DNA from 2 places in the Rhodococcus sp. BP-349 genome. Region 2 is predicted to be linked to the other one. Evidence: riboswitches for the same ligand, from Rfam matches in the RefSeq annotation. Region 2 holds a riboswitch; the other holds the start of a gene.
What was found. A riboswitch is a leader RNA that binds a small molecule or an ion and turns the genes downstream of it on or off. The one in region 2 is predicted to bind cyclic di-AMP.

Region 1: linked by a shared signal. The riboswitch ahead of HQ325_RS18740 (C40 family peptidase) and the one ahead of HQ325_RS05910 (transglycosylase family protein) in region 2 are both predicted to bind cyclic di-AMP.

The regions. Positions count from the first base shown of each region.
Region 1 is NZ_JABUDR010000003.1:497,340-504,206, reverse strand. It holds gene HQ325_RS18750 (hypothetical protein) at 1-566, opposite strand, end outside; gene HQ325_RS18745 (C40 family peptidase) at 536-1,537, opposite strand; gene HQ325_RS18740 (C40 family peptidase) at 1,828-2,397, opposite strand; cyclic di-AMP (ydaO/yuaA leader) riboswitch at 2,414-2,579, opposite strand; gene HQ325_RS18735 (hypothetical protein) at 2,693-2,983, opposite strand; gene HQ325_RS18730 (DEDD exonuclease domain-containing protein) at 3,159-4,901, shown strand; gene HQ325_RS18725 (Lrp/AsnC family transcriptional regulator) at 4,966-5,241, shown strand; gene trpD (anthranilate phosphoribosyltransferase) at 5,243-6,286, opposite strand; gene HQ325_RS18715 (hypothetical protein) at 6,298-6,789, opposite strand.
Region 2 is NZ_JABUDR010000001.1:1,252,194-1,259,060, reverse strand. It holds gene HQ325_RS05940 (MFS transporter) at 1-1,506, shown strand, start outside; gene HQ325_RS05935 (DUF2771 domain-containing protein) at 1,503-2,021, shown strand; gene HQ325_RS05930 (cold-shock protein) at 2,032-2,451, opposite strand; gene HQ325_RS05925 (hypothetical protein) at 2,638-2,856, shown strand; gene HQ325_RS05920 (YccF domain-containing protein) at 2,884-3,282, shown strand; gene HQ325_RS05915 (glycosyltransferase 87 family protein) at 3,372-4,658, shown strand; cyclic di-AMP (ydaO/yuaA leader) riboswitch at 4,824-5,030, shown strand; gene HQ325_RS05910 (transglycosylase family protein) at 5,039-5,626, shown strand; gene HQ325_RS05905 (hypothetical protein) at 5,685-5,876, opposite strand; gene HQ325_RS05900 (helicase-associated domain-containing protein) at 5,949-6,867, shown strand, end outside.

The DNA.
Region 1 (6,867 bases), on a different contig from region 2:
GGCCCGAAGTCCCACGGGCCACGCCACGTGGTGCGCCCGTACTGCGGCAGGTCTGCATCGGACACCAGACGCCACGTGTCGCCGCGACGAGCGACGACGAGTGCGATGTCGCGACTCGTGGAACCGATGTCGGCGTCGGCCCAGGCGTAGCGGAGCGCGACGTTCGGCGCCCACACCTCGGTGGCCGCGAGTGCGTCCGCCCGGTCGACCGGCACCGGCGTCTCCGGACCCGGAGTGATCTCGTACCCGAAGTCGGACAGCGGCAGACCGCGCAGCGCCTGCGCGCGGGCGATCTCTCGATCGGCGAATCCCGGGTCCGCGCCGGAGTCGATCACCTCGCGCAGCGCGGCCTCGTCGTCGGAGCGGAGTGCGGCCGTCCAGGAGTCGAGCAGGGCCGTGACACCGACGGTGCGCGCGTCCAGGGCAACTCCACTGTCAGGCGGGGTCGTCGTGGGCGTCTCCGCGACAGGTGCCGACGGCGAACACGCCACCAGCAGGGAGAGAACCAGGCCCAGCGCCGCCAGGGCGCGGACCGTCAGTAGCGGCGAGCGCCGTAGAAGGGCCACGATGCCATCGACTCGACACGGACGGGGACACCGAAGGTCGATGCATGGACCACGTTGCCGTTGCCGGCGTACAGACCGACGTGCGATGCGTCGGGATAGAACAGCACCACGTCGCCGGGCTGGAGGTTCGCCTTGTCGACGGGGGTGCCGCCGGCGGCCTGCGCCTGGCTCGACCGCGGGAGAGTCTTGCCGATCTGCTTGTAGGCCCACACCACGAGCCCCGAGCAGTCGTACCCGTCCGGGCCGGTCGCACCCCACACGTACGGCTTGCCGATCTGCGTGAACGCGGCCGACAGCGCTCCGGCCTGAGATCCCGGCGGGAGGGCGCCGAGAATGGCGGCGGGGTCGAATCCCGGCGGGAACGCGGCGCCGGCCAGTCCCTGCTTCTCCGTGTCGGACAGCGAACCGAACGCGGCCACGACATCGGCGATCTCGCTCTGCAGGCGGCTCTGCTTGCCCTGCAGGTCGTCGCTGACCGCCTTGGCCTGCTCGGTGGCCACGCGGGCCGCGTCGGCGGACTGCTGTGACGCCGCCTCGGCTGCCGCTGCCGCGTCGCTGGCCTCGCGGAAGGTGCCGACGGTGGCGGCCGCGTCCGTGGAGATGATGTCCAGAGCGGACATCTGATCGAGCAACTGCTGCGGGGAATCACTCACCATGACCGCGAAGAGTCGGTTCGTCCGGGCGCCCTGATAGTTGGCTCGGGCGATCTTGTCGACGGCGGGCCGCACCGTGTCGATCTGCGCGGAGGCCGCGTCGAGGGCGGCGCGGTCGGCGTCGTGGCGTGCATCCGCCTCCTGCTGGGCGGCGAGCTTCGCGTCGAGCTCGATCTGGGCGTTGTGCATCGCCTCGGTGGTCTGCTCGGACTCGCGGGAGAGGTCGGTGAGCTTCGTGACCGCGTCGGAGGCGGATGTGCCGGGAATTGGGTCGGCGCCGGCGGGACCGGCGGGGAGCACGGCGATCGCCGCTGTCATCGCACTCGCGATCACCAGTCCACGCAATCTCGTACGAGACGTGGGACGAACGCGGGGGTGGACCGATGACGGCACGATGAACGGTTCTCCGATCTGGACGAGTCCGGGTCGCTCGGCAGCGGGGATGATGGCCGAGGACGTCACGGAAAGATTACGACGCGAACGATGATTCTGTCCACGAAGCCCGAGAACCCGTCGAGAACGGCGGATTCACCGACTGACGCCGCACGAAACCGACCGTGCGATCGGTTGCGTGCGGCGTCAGGGTGTCGAGCGTGGGTGTCGCTGCGTCAGGCGTAGCGACGCGCGCCGTCGAAGGGCATCGACGACAACGGAGCGATCTTGACGGGCTGGCTCTCCGTGGACGCGTGGACGACGTTGCCGTTGCCCACGTACATGCCGGAGTGCGAGCCGCCGTAGAAGGACACGACGTCGCCGGGCTTCAGATCCGCCTGCGAGACGGCCACGCCGGCAGCGGCCTGGTCGTAACTCGTGCGGGGAAGCTCGATACCGGCCTGCTGGTAGGCCCACTTCATCAGACCGGAGCAGTCGAACGCGCTGGGGCCTGCGGCTCCGTAGACGTACGGTGCGCCGACCTTGCTCTCGGCTGCCTGCACGGCGACCTGCGCTGCGCTGGACTGCGGTGCGGCCGGGCCGGGAAGCGCGGGGACCTGCGGCATGGGGGGAAGCTGGCTGAGGATCTGGTCCGGGACCTCGAAGGTGCCGATACCGGGGATCTCCACCGGCGCCGCGAAGGCGGGAGCGGCGGGGATGGCGACAGCGCCTGCGGTGAGCGCGCCGGCGACGAGAACGTTGCGGACTGGCCGCGAGGCACTGCTGGGTTTGCGGTGTTTCGCCACGAAAAGATGTGCTCCGTTTCTTCCTGATATCCGCCGACCGAGTTAGCTGACGGGTTCGGGCTGGGAAGATCAGCCCTACCCGACGAGCCGCTGGTGCGACTGCGACGGGATTCACCCCGGTGTAACGGTGGGTTCCCGGTACGACCACCCGGAAGAGGTGGCCGATTAGGCGGTGACCTTGCAGCGCAGTCCCTGGTGGCTCTGCTCGACTCCGCAATGTCTCGGAAAGATTACGAAACGGCATCCAAGATGTCGAGCCAAGCCGACTCGTGTCGCGAAACGATCACGGTCCGACTCACCCCGCGGCGTGCTCGGGCCCCGCGGCGGGTCGGTCGTGGCCGGCCTCCTGCGATGACGGGACTCCCCTGCCGACCAACCGCAACCGTGGCACCAATCCGCTCTCCGCCAGAACGGCCATCGCCTCCTGTTCGTCCTGCTCGAGACGCATTCTTCGCGTGGCGAAGGGAGTGTCTCGCGGGCCGCCGGCCGACGCGGCGGGCATGCCCGGCACCCCCAGCAACACCGAGACGACACAGTCCGAACACGCGTCTCCACGCACGGTGCACTCGCCGCAATCGACAATCATGTGATCTCCGTCTCATTATGGTTCACGGTCTCTCGCCGTGATGTTCAGCCCGGATCACACCCGATCCGACGCTCGATCACGCCTCGGAAACGGACGCTAACGACGTGCACCGACACGGCGCGCTCGTCGTGGACGGCGCGGGTTCCTGTCGGTGGGACCACCTACGGTGACGCACGTGACTGATGGGGCGACTGTGGTGTCGGGGCATGCACGCGGTGTGCAGCTCGCATTCGACGAACTGGACCAGTCGTTGCGGGACACGACCTTCGTGGTGGTGGACCTCGAGACCACCGGAGGCCGACCGGGCGAGGACGCGATCACCGAGATCGGTGCCGTCAAGGTTCGCGGCGGGAGGGTGATCGGTGAGATGGCGACACTCGTGGACCCGGGCCGGTCCATTCCTCCTGCCATCGTCCATTTGACGGGCATCACCAGCGCGATGCTTCTCGACGCCCCTCGCATCGAGCGGGTCCTGCCCACCTTCGTCGAGTTCGCCCGCGGCAGCGTGCTGGTGGCACACAACGCCCGCTTCGACACCGCGTTCCTCCGCGCAGCGGCGACGCGGATGGATCTGGCCTGGCCGTCGTTCCGAGTGCTGTGCACCGTCACGCTCGCCCGTCGGGTGCTCACCCGGGACGAGGCGCCCTCGGTCAAGCTGTCCTCGCTCGCCACCCTCTTCCAGGTGTCCACCAGGCCCACCCACCGGGCTCTCGACGACGCACGGGCCACGGTCGACGTGCTGCACGGGCTGATCGAACGGGTGGGCAACCAGGGCGTCCACAGCTATGCGGAACTGGTCGACTACCTGCCGACGGTGTCCTCGGCGCACCGCGCCAAACGCACGCTCGCGACGGGCCTTCCGCACGCCCCCGGTGTCTATCTCTTCCGCGGACCGTCCGACGAGGTGCTCTACGTCGGCACCTCACGGAACCTCCACCGCCGTGTACGGAACTACTTCACGGGATCCGAGACCCGCGGACGAATGAAGGAGATGGTCGCCCTCGCCACTCGGGTCGACCACGTCGAGTGCAGCCATGCCATCGAGGCGGGCGTGCGCGAACTGAGGCTCATCAGTGCGCACACGCCCCCGTACAACCGTCGATCGAAGTACCCCCGCAAGGGCTGGTGGCTGACCCTGACGAGCGAGGCGTTCCCACGCATCTCCATCGTCCGGACACCGGCGCCCGGTGCGCTCGGACCGTTCTCCGTTCGCGGGGCGGCCGCCGAGGCCGCCGCTCTCGTCGCCGAGCACACCCGGCTGCGCTCCTGCACCCACCGCATCGCCGCCTCGGGGGTGCACGACTGCTCCGCCGAGGCCGTCGGTGGATGCACCGCGGCCGCGGCAGGCCCCCTGACTCCCGACGAGTACGCCGGCGCGCCCGGCGCCTTCCGCGCTCTCACCGAGGGAGCCGACGCCGCGGTGCTCGATGCAATCGCCGCGCGGATCGACGCGCTGTCCGAGGATCTGCTCTTCGAGTCCGCGGCTCGCCTGCGCGACCGAGCCGCCACACTGCTGACGGCCCTGCGGTCGGTACAGCGACTGCAGGCGCTCGCGGCCATCGAGCAGCTGATCGCCGCACGCCGCGCCGACGACGGTGGGTGGGAGTTCGTCGTCGTCCGCCACGGACGCCTCGCCAGCGCCGGTCGTTCACGCCGCGGCGTCGCACCCATGCCCGTCGTGGAGGCACTCGTCGCCGGCGCCGAGACCGTCGTGCCGGACACCACTCCCCTGCGCGGCGCCACGCCGGAGGAGGTCGCGCTCATCGCGCGGTGGCTCGAGTCGGGTGGCGTCCGCATCGTCGACACCACGGACGGGTGGTGCGAACCGGCGCACGGCGCGGGGCGATGGGCTCAGTGGTGCGCCGCCGTGCGCGACGTCGGACGCCGCGAGAAGGAACGCACGATGGCCTGGGGATGACGGCACGGCCGAGAACTAGGCTGGCCCGCAGTTCGCCCTCTCACGACAGTTCGGAAGGTTCACCATGATCACCGCCATCGTTCTGATCCACGCCGAGGTGCACTCCATTCCGGAGACCGCGCGTGCCGTCGCCGACGTACCGGGTGTGTCCGAGGTGTACTCGTGCGCCGGCGACGTCGACCTGATCGCCGTGGTCAAGGTGCGCACGCACGAGGAGATCGCCGAGGTGATCACCGAGCGCGTCAACCGTGTCACCGGCGTGGTGCGGACCGACACGCACATCGCCTTCAAGTCCTACTCGAGCGCCGACGTCGACGCGGGCTTCTCCATCGGCGAGTGACTCAGGCCGACGTGAACGCCGCCCATCGCGTCAACAGGGTCTGAGCGGCCCCGTCGTCCACCGCGGCGGCCGCAGTCGTCAACGCACCGGCCATCGCGTCCTCGAGGGAACCGTCGATCCCGCGGAACGCCGCGATGGCACCTGCTGCGTTGAGCAGCACCGCGTCCCGCACGGGGCCTCGTTCGCCGCCGAACACCCGACGCGCCACGTCGGCGTTGTGTGCGGCGTCCCCGCCTCGAAGGGCGTCGAGGGACACCCGCTCGATCCCGAGGTCACGTGGATCGAGCACCGCGTGGTCGACGACACCGTTCCGCACGATGCGCACCGAAGTGGTCGTCGACGTGGTGATCTCGTCCAGCCCGTCGTCGCCGCGCACCACGAGGACGGAGTTGCCGCGCGCCGCGAACACGCCCGCGACGACGTCGATCAGATCGTCGAACGCGCATCCCACCAGACCGGCGCGCGGACTCGCAGGATTCGTCAGCGGCCCGAGGACGTTGAACGCGGTGGGGATGCCGATCTCCTTGCGAGGCGCCGCGGCGAACCGCAGCGCCGGGTGGAACACGGGCGCGAAGCAGAACCCGATGCCCAGCTCGGCGACGCTCGCCGCGACCCGGTCCGGCCCCTGGTCGATACGCACTCCCAGCGCTTCCAACACGTCGGCTCCGCCGCTCTTGGACGAGGCGGCCCGGTTGCCGTGCTTGACCACCCGGATACCCGCGGCCGCCACCACCACCGACGCCATCGTCGAGATGTTCACCGTGTGGGACCGATCGCCGCCCGTACCGACGATGTCGACGACGTCGTCGTCCACGGGCACGCGCTTGGCATGGCCGAGCATCGAGTCGGCCAGTCCGCGCAGTTCGTCCGACGTGGGGCCCTTCATCTTGAGGGCGACACCGAAGGCTGCGATCTGGGCCGCGGTGGCGTTGTCCGACATGATCTCGTCCATCGCCCACGCCGTGTCGGCACCCGTCAGGTCCTGGCGTGATGCCAGGGCCCCGAGGACCTGTGCCCATGTACGCGTGCCATCCCCAGCGCTCATGAGCGGGAAGCCTAGTGCTCCTGCGATGCGTCCTCGGCAGCCGGTTGGAGGGCGTCCCAGCCCAGCACCACCCCGTCGCGTCGTTGGGCCAACCCCGCCATCCGTGAGCGTTCCTGCGAGCAGTGCAGCGCGTCGAGCACCTGCACCCGCTGCAGCACCAGGACGGTCGCGTCCGCGACACCGCCGGGCAGACGCCCCGGAGTCTGCGCCATGGGACCTGCAGTCGCCTCGCTGTAGCCGTCCTGCGCCGCCACCGACACCGCGTCGGCGATCTGATCGGCGGGGAGGAGCAGGTGGTGGCGCAACACCACGTCGTCGTCCGCGGACCAGATCGGATCCGTGTGGGCCGCGCGCTCGAGGGTCGTCGAGCACGCCTCCACGTCGTCGAAGCACGACGCGACCACGACGAGGTCCGTGCGAGTGGGGTCGAGAGGCTCCGGAGCCGCCCGGCCGAAGAGCCGCTGCCACCACCGTGTCCGCCCACGACCAGAGCCCGAAGTCATGTCACGACAGTGCCAGATGCGGCCGGAACCGGTCTCGGAGTCGCCCGGGACCCATCGAGTCTGAAGCTCTGGTCGAGA
Region 2 (6,867 bases):
CGCATGCCGAATCAGGACACCGGTCCCCGCCGTCCCCGGGTACCGCGCAAGCTGACGGTCACCCGTGTCGCGGCGATGCGTGGTCGCGAGATCACGGGCAAGGGCATCGCGACGTTCCGCCGCGCTGCCACCGCCGACGGGGCCGACAAGTCCGGTCTCACGGCGCTGACCTACGCGACGATGGCCAACTTCGCCTCGGACGCGGCGATGGCGGTGGCGCTGGCCAACACGCTGTTCTTCTCTGCCGCGACGGGTGAGGACAAGACCAAGGTCGCCCTCTACCTGCTCATCACCATCGCCCCGTTCGCGATCATCGCTCCCCTTATCGGGCCCATGCTCGACCGCCTGCAGCAGGGTCGCCGCATCGCGCTGGCCACCTCGTTCGTCCTGCGCGCCGTCCTCGCCGTCGTGCTGGTCTTCAACTTCGACACCTGGCTCCTCTATCCCGCCGCGCTCGGGATGATGGTGCTGAGCAAGTCGTTCTCGGTGCTCAAGTCGGCCGTCACCCCTCGGGTGCTGCCACCGGACATCGACCTCGTCCGGGTGAACTCCCGGCTCACCGTGTTCGGGTTGCTGGGCGGCACCATCTCGGCGGGAGCGGTCGCGGGTGCCATCGCGTTCGCGCTGGGTTCCGCCGGGGCACTGTGGTTCACGTTCGCCGTGACGGTGTTCGGCGCGTACCTCTCCATGCGCATCCCGTCCTGGGTCGAGGTCACCGAGGGTGAGGTGCCCGCGACGCTCGGGTACCACGCCGAGGCGACCACCGGCGCGATCGGCATCGTCCCGGCGCCCAGCAAACGGCGGCAGCCTCTCGGTCGCGACGTCCTCACCGGGCTGTGGGGCAACGGCACCATTCGCGTGCTCACCGGCTTCCTCACGCTGTACGTCGCGTTCGTGGCGAAATCCCGCACCGAGCACGAGCCACTCCAGCAGGCACTCATGTTGGCGCTGGTGGGTGCGGCGGCCGGACTCGGCAACTTCGGCGGCAACGCTGCCGGTGCCCGGGTCAAACTCGGTCGCCCGTCGGTGCTGGTGGTGCGCTGCACCGCGGCCGTCACCGCGGTCGCGATCATCGCGGCCCTGACGAACAGCCTGCTCACCGCCGCACTCGCAGCTCTCGTCGCGTCGGGCGCGAGCGCGCTGGCGAAGGTGTCGCTCGACGCGTCGTTGCAGAACGACCTGCCGCCCGAGTCGATCGCGTCCGGCTTCGGGCGCAGCGAGACGGTGCTGCAGCTGAGCTGGGTCATCGGCGGCACATTCGGCGTGCTGCTCCCCACCGAGTACTGGCTGGGTTTCACCGTGGTGTCGGTGATCCTTACGATCGGCCTGGTGCAGACATTCGTGACCCACCGGGGCGGCTCGCTGCTTCCCGGCTTCGGCGGCAAGAGACCGGTACGAGCGGACCAGGAGGTGGCGGGCAGCGAACTGCGTCACGCCACCGGCCGAATCCCCCGAGTGGATCAGGACGCGGGCCGCGCACCCGCGGGCGAGGACGCTCCCCGATGACGACACGCACGATCCTGTACGGACTGTCCGCACTGGTCGCCGTCGTCGGCGTCGTCTTCGTGCTGGTGGTCGGCAAGGCGATCCTGGACGCCCCCGAGGAGACCCCGCGGGTGTCCGCGTACGCCGACGGCCGGTACGAGGAGGTCGAACCGTTCCGGTACTGCCCGGTGCAGGAACCACTCTGCGACTACGAGGGCACGACCGCGACGATGCCGGTTCGCGAGGGCCATCCGCTGCAGTTGTCCCTGCCGGGCGCCATCTCGGAGAACCCGTGGGGCTTCGCCAGCGTCTACGGAGACCCGGACTCCGGCGACGTGGTGGAAGCAGACGAGTACTTCGCCCCCGGGACGCGGAACACGCTCACCGTGCCGCCGGTGAACGAGGACGGACTCGTGCTCATCGGCGTCGAGGTGCGCCTGCCGTCCGGTGTGATCGACGTCGACACCGACCAGGAGGAGATCGTCAGCCACGCCATCTGGTCGATCGCCACCACGGACGCGGACGACGCCGAATAGCCGGGTCGGGTCAGCTGTCCAGTTCGCGGGCGACGGCCCGAACCACCTCGGAGATCTTCTGGGCGGTCTTGCGGTCGGGGTACTTGCCCTTGCGCAGCTCGGGCTGCACGGTCGCCTCGAGAAGCGTGATCATGTCCTCGACCATGCCGTGCAGCTCGTCGGGCGTGTGCTTGCGCGTGGTCGGCTGGTCGCGGCGCGCGGCGGCACCCGACTGACGCAGCGAGGGAGCAGGGTCGAGAACTGTCAGCGACAGGGCCTGGGGTCCGCGGCGTCCGGCGGCCATGCCGAACTCGACGCGCTGGCCGGCCTTCAGACCCTCGACTCCCTGCGGGAGCGCGGACGACCGGACGTACACGTCCTCACCCTCGTCCTGCGAGAGGAAGCCGAAACCCTTGTCGACGTCGTACCACTTCACCTTGCCGGTCGGCACCGATCTCACCCATTCGTTCGTTGATCGCGTCACATGAATAATCGCGCCCGTGGCCACCGCCCATGACGGGCCTGGTCGCTCGGGACGCGATGAGTCGATGGTACTCCGCTGCGGGAGTCACGAGCACCTCGATATCGACCGCGCCGGACAGATGCCCGCCCCGACACCGGGCTAGGGTGCTCTCTCGTGACCGACTCATCCCGTACCGGAACCCCGGCGCTCCTGGTCGCCGCCCTCGTCTGCTTCGGGCTGGGACTGCTGGCGATCGTCGTCATGTTCGTGACGTTGCTCGTCTGGGACGATCCGCCCGGGCTGTGGATCTACCTCTCCGCGATGCTGTGCCCGCTCGGGTTCCTGCTCGGCCTCGTCCACGCTCTGCGTTCGGGGCGCCGAGCACGGCGCTGACACGGCGGAACCGGGCATACTGATCGCATGCGCCTGCTGCTCAACGTCATCTGGTTGATCTTCGGCGGTCTGTGGCTGGCCCTCGGCTATTTCGTGGCCGGCATCCTGTGCTGCATCCTCGTCGTCACCATCCCGTTCGGCATCGCGGCCTTCCGCATCGGGGTGTACGCCCTGTGGCCCTTCGGCCGGACCGTGGTGGACAAACCGACCGCGGGCGTCGCGTCGGTGATCGGCAACGTGATCTGGATCGTCGTCGCAGGCATCTGGCTCACCATCGGACACATCGTCACCGCCGTCGCCATGGCGATCACCATCATCGGAATACCGCTGGCGCTGGCGAACCTCAAGCTGATTCCGGTCTCGCTCATGCCGTTGGGCAAGGACATCGTCGACTCGGACGCGCCGTTCGTGGCCACTCGGTACTGACCGCGGGATCCGCACTCAACAGAACGAACGGTTCCTTCTCGGCGTGGCCCGAGGGGTGAGAGTCCCCGAATCGGTCTAACATCCTGTGCGTGTTACTGAAGAAATCCGAAGACCGCACCTTCGGATCACACAAGATCTTCGTCGCGCTCACCGTGATCGGTGCCGCCGTGGCGCTCGTCGCGCACGATCGGCTCATCCCGTTCGATGCCCCCAAGTTCGGCTTGTTCCGCTTCGGCATCGACGCACTCGTCTACCGCGCGGGCGGGGCGACGGTGCTCGACTCGTCCCCGTTGTACGCCCACGATCTGGTCGGTGAACTGCCCTTCACGTATCCCCCGTTCGCCGCGCTGGTGTTCGCGCCGCTCGGGCTGATGTCCGCCGCGACGACCAACATCGTCTTCTGGCTCGGCAACATCGCGTTGCTCTACCTGATCATCCGATCCTGCTGGATGTATCTCGGCTTCCACGACGATCGCAGCCTCCGCGTCGTCAGTGCCGCGCTGACCATCGTCTTCACCTGGCTCGAACCGGTGCGCATGACCATCTGGCTCGGCCAGATCAACCTCGTGCTGCTGGCGCTGGTGTTGTGGGACCTCTCACGTCCCGAGGGCAGCCGACTCCGGGGCATCGGCGTCGGCATCGCCACCGGCATCAAGATGACCCCCGGACTGTTCCTGGTCCACCTCGCCCTGACGCGGCAGTGGCGGGCACTGATCGTCGGCGTCGTCACCGCTGCCGCGACGGTGCTGCTGGGCTTCGTCGTGCTCTTCTCGGACGCGGTCACGTATTGGTTCGGCGCCATCTCCGACTCGTCCCGGATCGGCGACATCTCGTCCGGAGCCAACCAGTCGCTGCGAGCGTCGATCCCGCGGTGGCTCGGGATGACCGAGGCCCCGACGCTGCTCTGGATCGTCGTCGCCGGGGCGGTCTGCGTCGCCGGACTCGTGGTGGGCGCCGCGGCGCACCGCCGCGGACTGCCCCTTCTCGGCCTCATCGTCGTCGGCCTGACCGCGCCCCTCGTGTCCCCGTTCTCCTGGGGCCACCACTGGGTCTGGCTCCTGCCGTTGGCGATCGTCTGCATGGACGTCGCACTGCGCGCCTCGAACCCGCTCGCCTGGCTGCTGCCCCTCGTCGCGAGCCTGCCGCAGATCGCCTGGTTCTGGGTGGCGCCCGGCGACGTCTACGCCATCGGCACCTTCATGCTCCCGCCGTCCAACCGACTCGAAGGCGTGGCGTTGCAGACCGTCTACCCGACGACGGGCGTTCTCGTGCTCGTCGTGGTGGCTGTGATGCTGCGGACATGTGACGTCGGACACATAACGAAGCGGTCACGAACGGGTGACGAGACGGTGGTCAGCACGTCTTCGCCGTCCTAGCTGCGACGACCTGTTCCCACACCTCACAACGCGGCGCGACGCGCGCACCAGGGGAAGTTATCGAACAGTGACATGGACACCCGTTTCGTAATACTGTCCATCTCGGCCGGAAGTTCGGCCGACGTCCGGCCCGCCGCGCCAAACCTCGTCCCGCGGGTACCGGACATCCCTCACAGACATGATCAGGGACGAGGGCGGGGGACCCACACGTCCTTCGTAGATATCCGGCCGACTCTCGCGGCGCCCTACCGGGCACCGAGGGGTCGACCTAGGGGTGAAGCCTCTCCGCTCCAGCCAGGAGCGCACCGAGGCCGGGCTACCTCTCAGCCCGAATCCGACAGCTGACCTCGCAGGCGCGTGTGGAGAGGATTTCTACCCTTATGAGCGGACGTCATCGCAAGCCGAGCACCACGGGCAAGACCGTCGCCAAGGTCGCCGTCACCGGCGCACTGGTCGGCACCGCAGGTCTCGCATTCGGCGGCACGGCCAATGCAGCTCCCGACTCCGATTGGGACCGTCTCTCGCAGTGCGAGGCCGGCGGCAACTGGGGCATCAACACCGGCAACGGTTTCCAGGGCGGCCTGCAGTTCTCGCCGAGCACCTGGACCGGCCACGGCGGCGGAGAGTTCGCGGCCACCGCGAACCAGGCCAGCCGTGAAGAGCAGATCGTCGTCGCCGAGCGCGTGCTCGAGTCGCAGGGCTGGGGCGCCTGGCCGTCCTGCTCCTCGCAGCTCGGACTGAGCAGCGGCGCGACGCAGCGCGACGCCCCGGCGGCCACGGCTCCGTCGGCACCGGCACTTCCCGATCTGACGAGCATCCCGTCGACCGAGCAGGCCGTGCAGGGACTGACGCAGATCGTCGAGAACTTCACCAACGATCCCGCGATCCTGGGCTTCGTCCAGGCCGCGACCGCGGATCCGCAGGTGGCGAGCTTCATCGCAGCGAACCAGGACCTCCTGCCCCGCTGACCCGCACCACGAGAAAGGCCCCCACCGGATGGTGGGGGCCTTTCTCGTGTCTCTCAGGTCAGCGATTGATGACCGTGTGCGGGTGCGCGTACGGCAGCGAGTCCACCGGCAACGGAAACTCCGTCTCCTCGCCGAACGGGGACAGGTTTCCGGCACGCGCCGACGTCAGTTCGGTGACGGGATGATCGTCGTCGTCTGCGCTGTGGGGCCAGCCCGGGTCGACATATCGCTTCTTCTCTGAGTTCGCCATGGTTCATTCCACCATCCGGAGTAGCGCCTCTGCCAGTCCAGGTCCCCGGACCGGTCTCTACGCTTGACCTCGATGACCGACAACGAGGGCGCGCCGGCGGACACACTCACCGAGTGGTTGTCCGCGCGCAGCGACGACGAACTGGCCGAACTGCTGCGGCTCCGCCCCGACCTGACGATCCCGCCACCGCCCACGCTGGAGGTCCTGGCAGGCCGTTCCGAACAGCGGGCCTCGGTCCTTCGCGCCGCCGAGGATCTGGACACCACCTGTCTGACGGTCGTGGAGCTGCTCGCGCACGAGGGCGCCGACACCACCCCGGTCGCCCGCGCGCGTCTCGACGAGGTCATCGGCCGCCGGGCGACGAAGAAGTCCGTCGACGCGGCACTCGCGGTCCTGCGGGCGCGGGCGCTGGCGCGCGGAACGACGACACTGACCCTGGTCGCGGCCGCACGCGATGCCGTGCCGTGGCGGGTCGGGCGGTTCTTCGACGTCGACGCCTCGCTCACCGCCGAGGTGGTCGGGACGAAGCTCGCGGAGATCGACGATCGCAGCCGTGAGCTGCTGACGACGCTGACGCGCTCGTCCTCGATCGGCCGGACGCGCGACGCCGCACCGGGTACACCCGCCGACAGACCCGTCCAGCGTCTGCTCGCCGCCGGGCTGCTGACCTGGCTCGACGACAACACGGTCGAACTGCCGCCCCAGGTATCACAGGTGCTGCGCGGCGAGCCCGTCACCGATCCGGTGTCGCTGGCTCCGCCCGCGGCGGCGACCACCGCCGTCGGGGTCGCGGACGTCGACGCGGCCGCAGCCGGGGAGGCCCTCGAGCTGCTGCGGCACTGCGAGGACATCGTCGACTCGCTCTCCCGCACACCGGCACCGGCACTCAAGGCGGGCGGACTCGGCGTCCGTGAGATCCGGCGCATCGCGAAGACGGCCGATCTCGACGAGGCGCGGGTCGGACTGCTGGTCGAGGTGTTGGCGGGCGCCG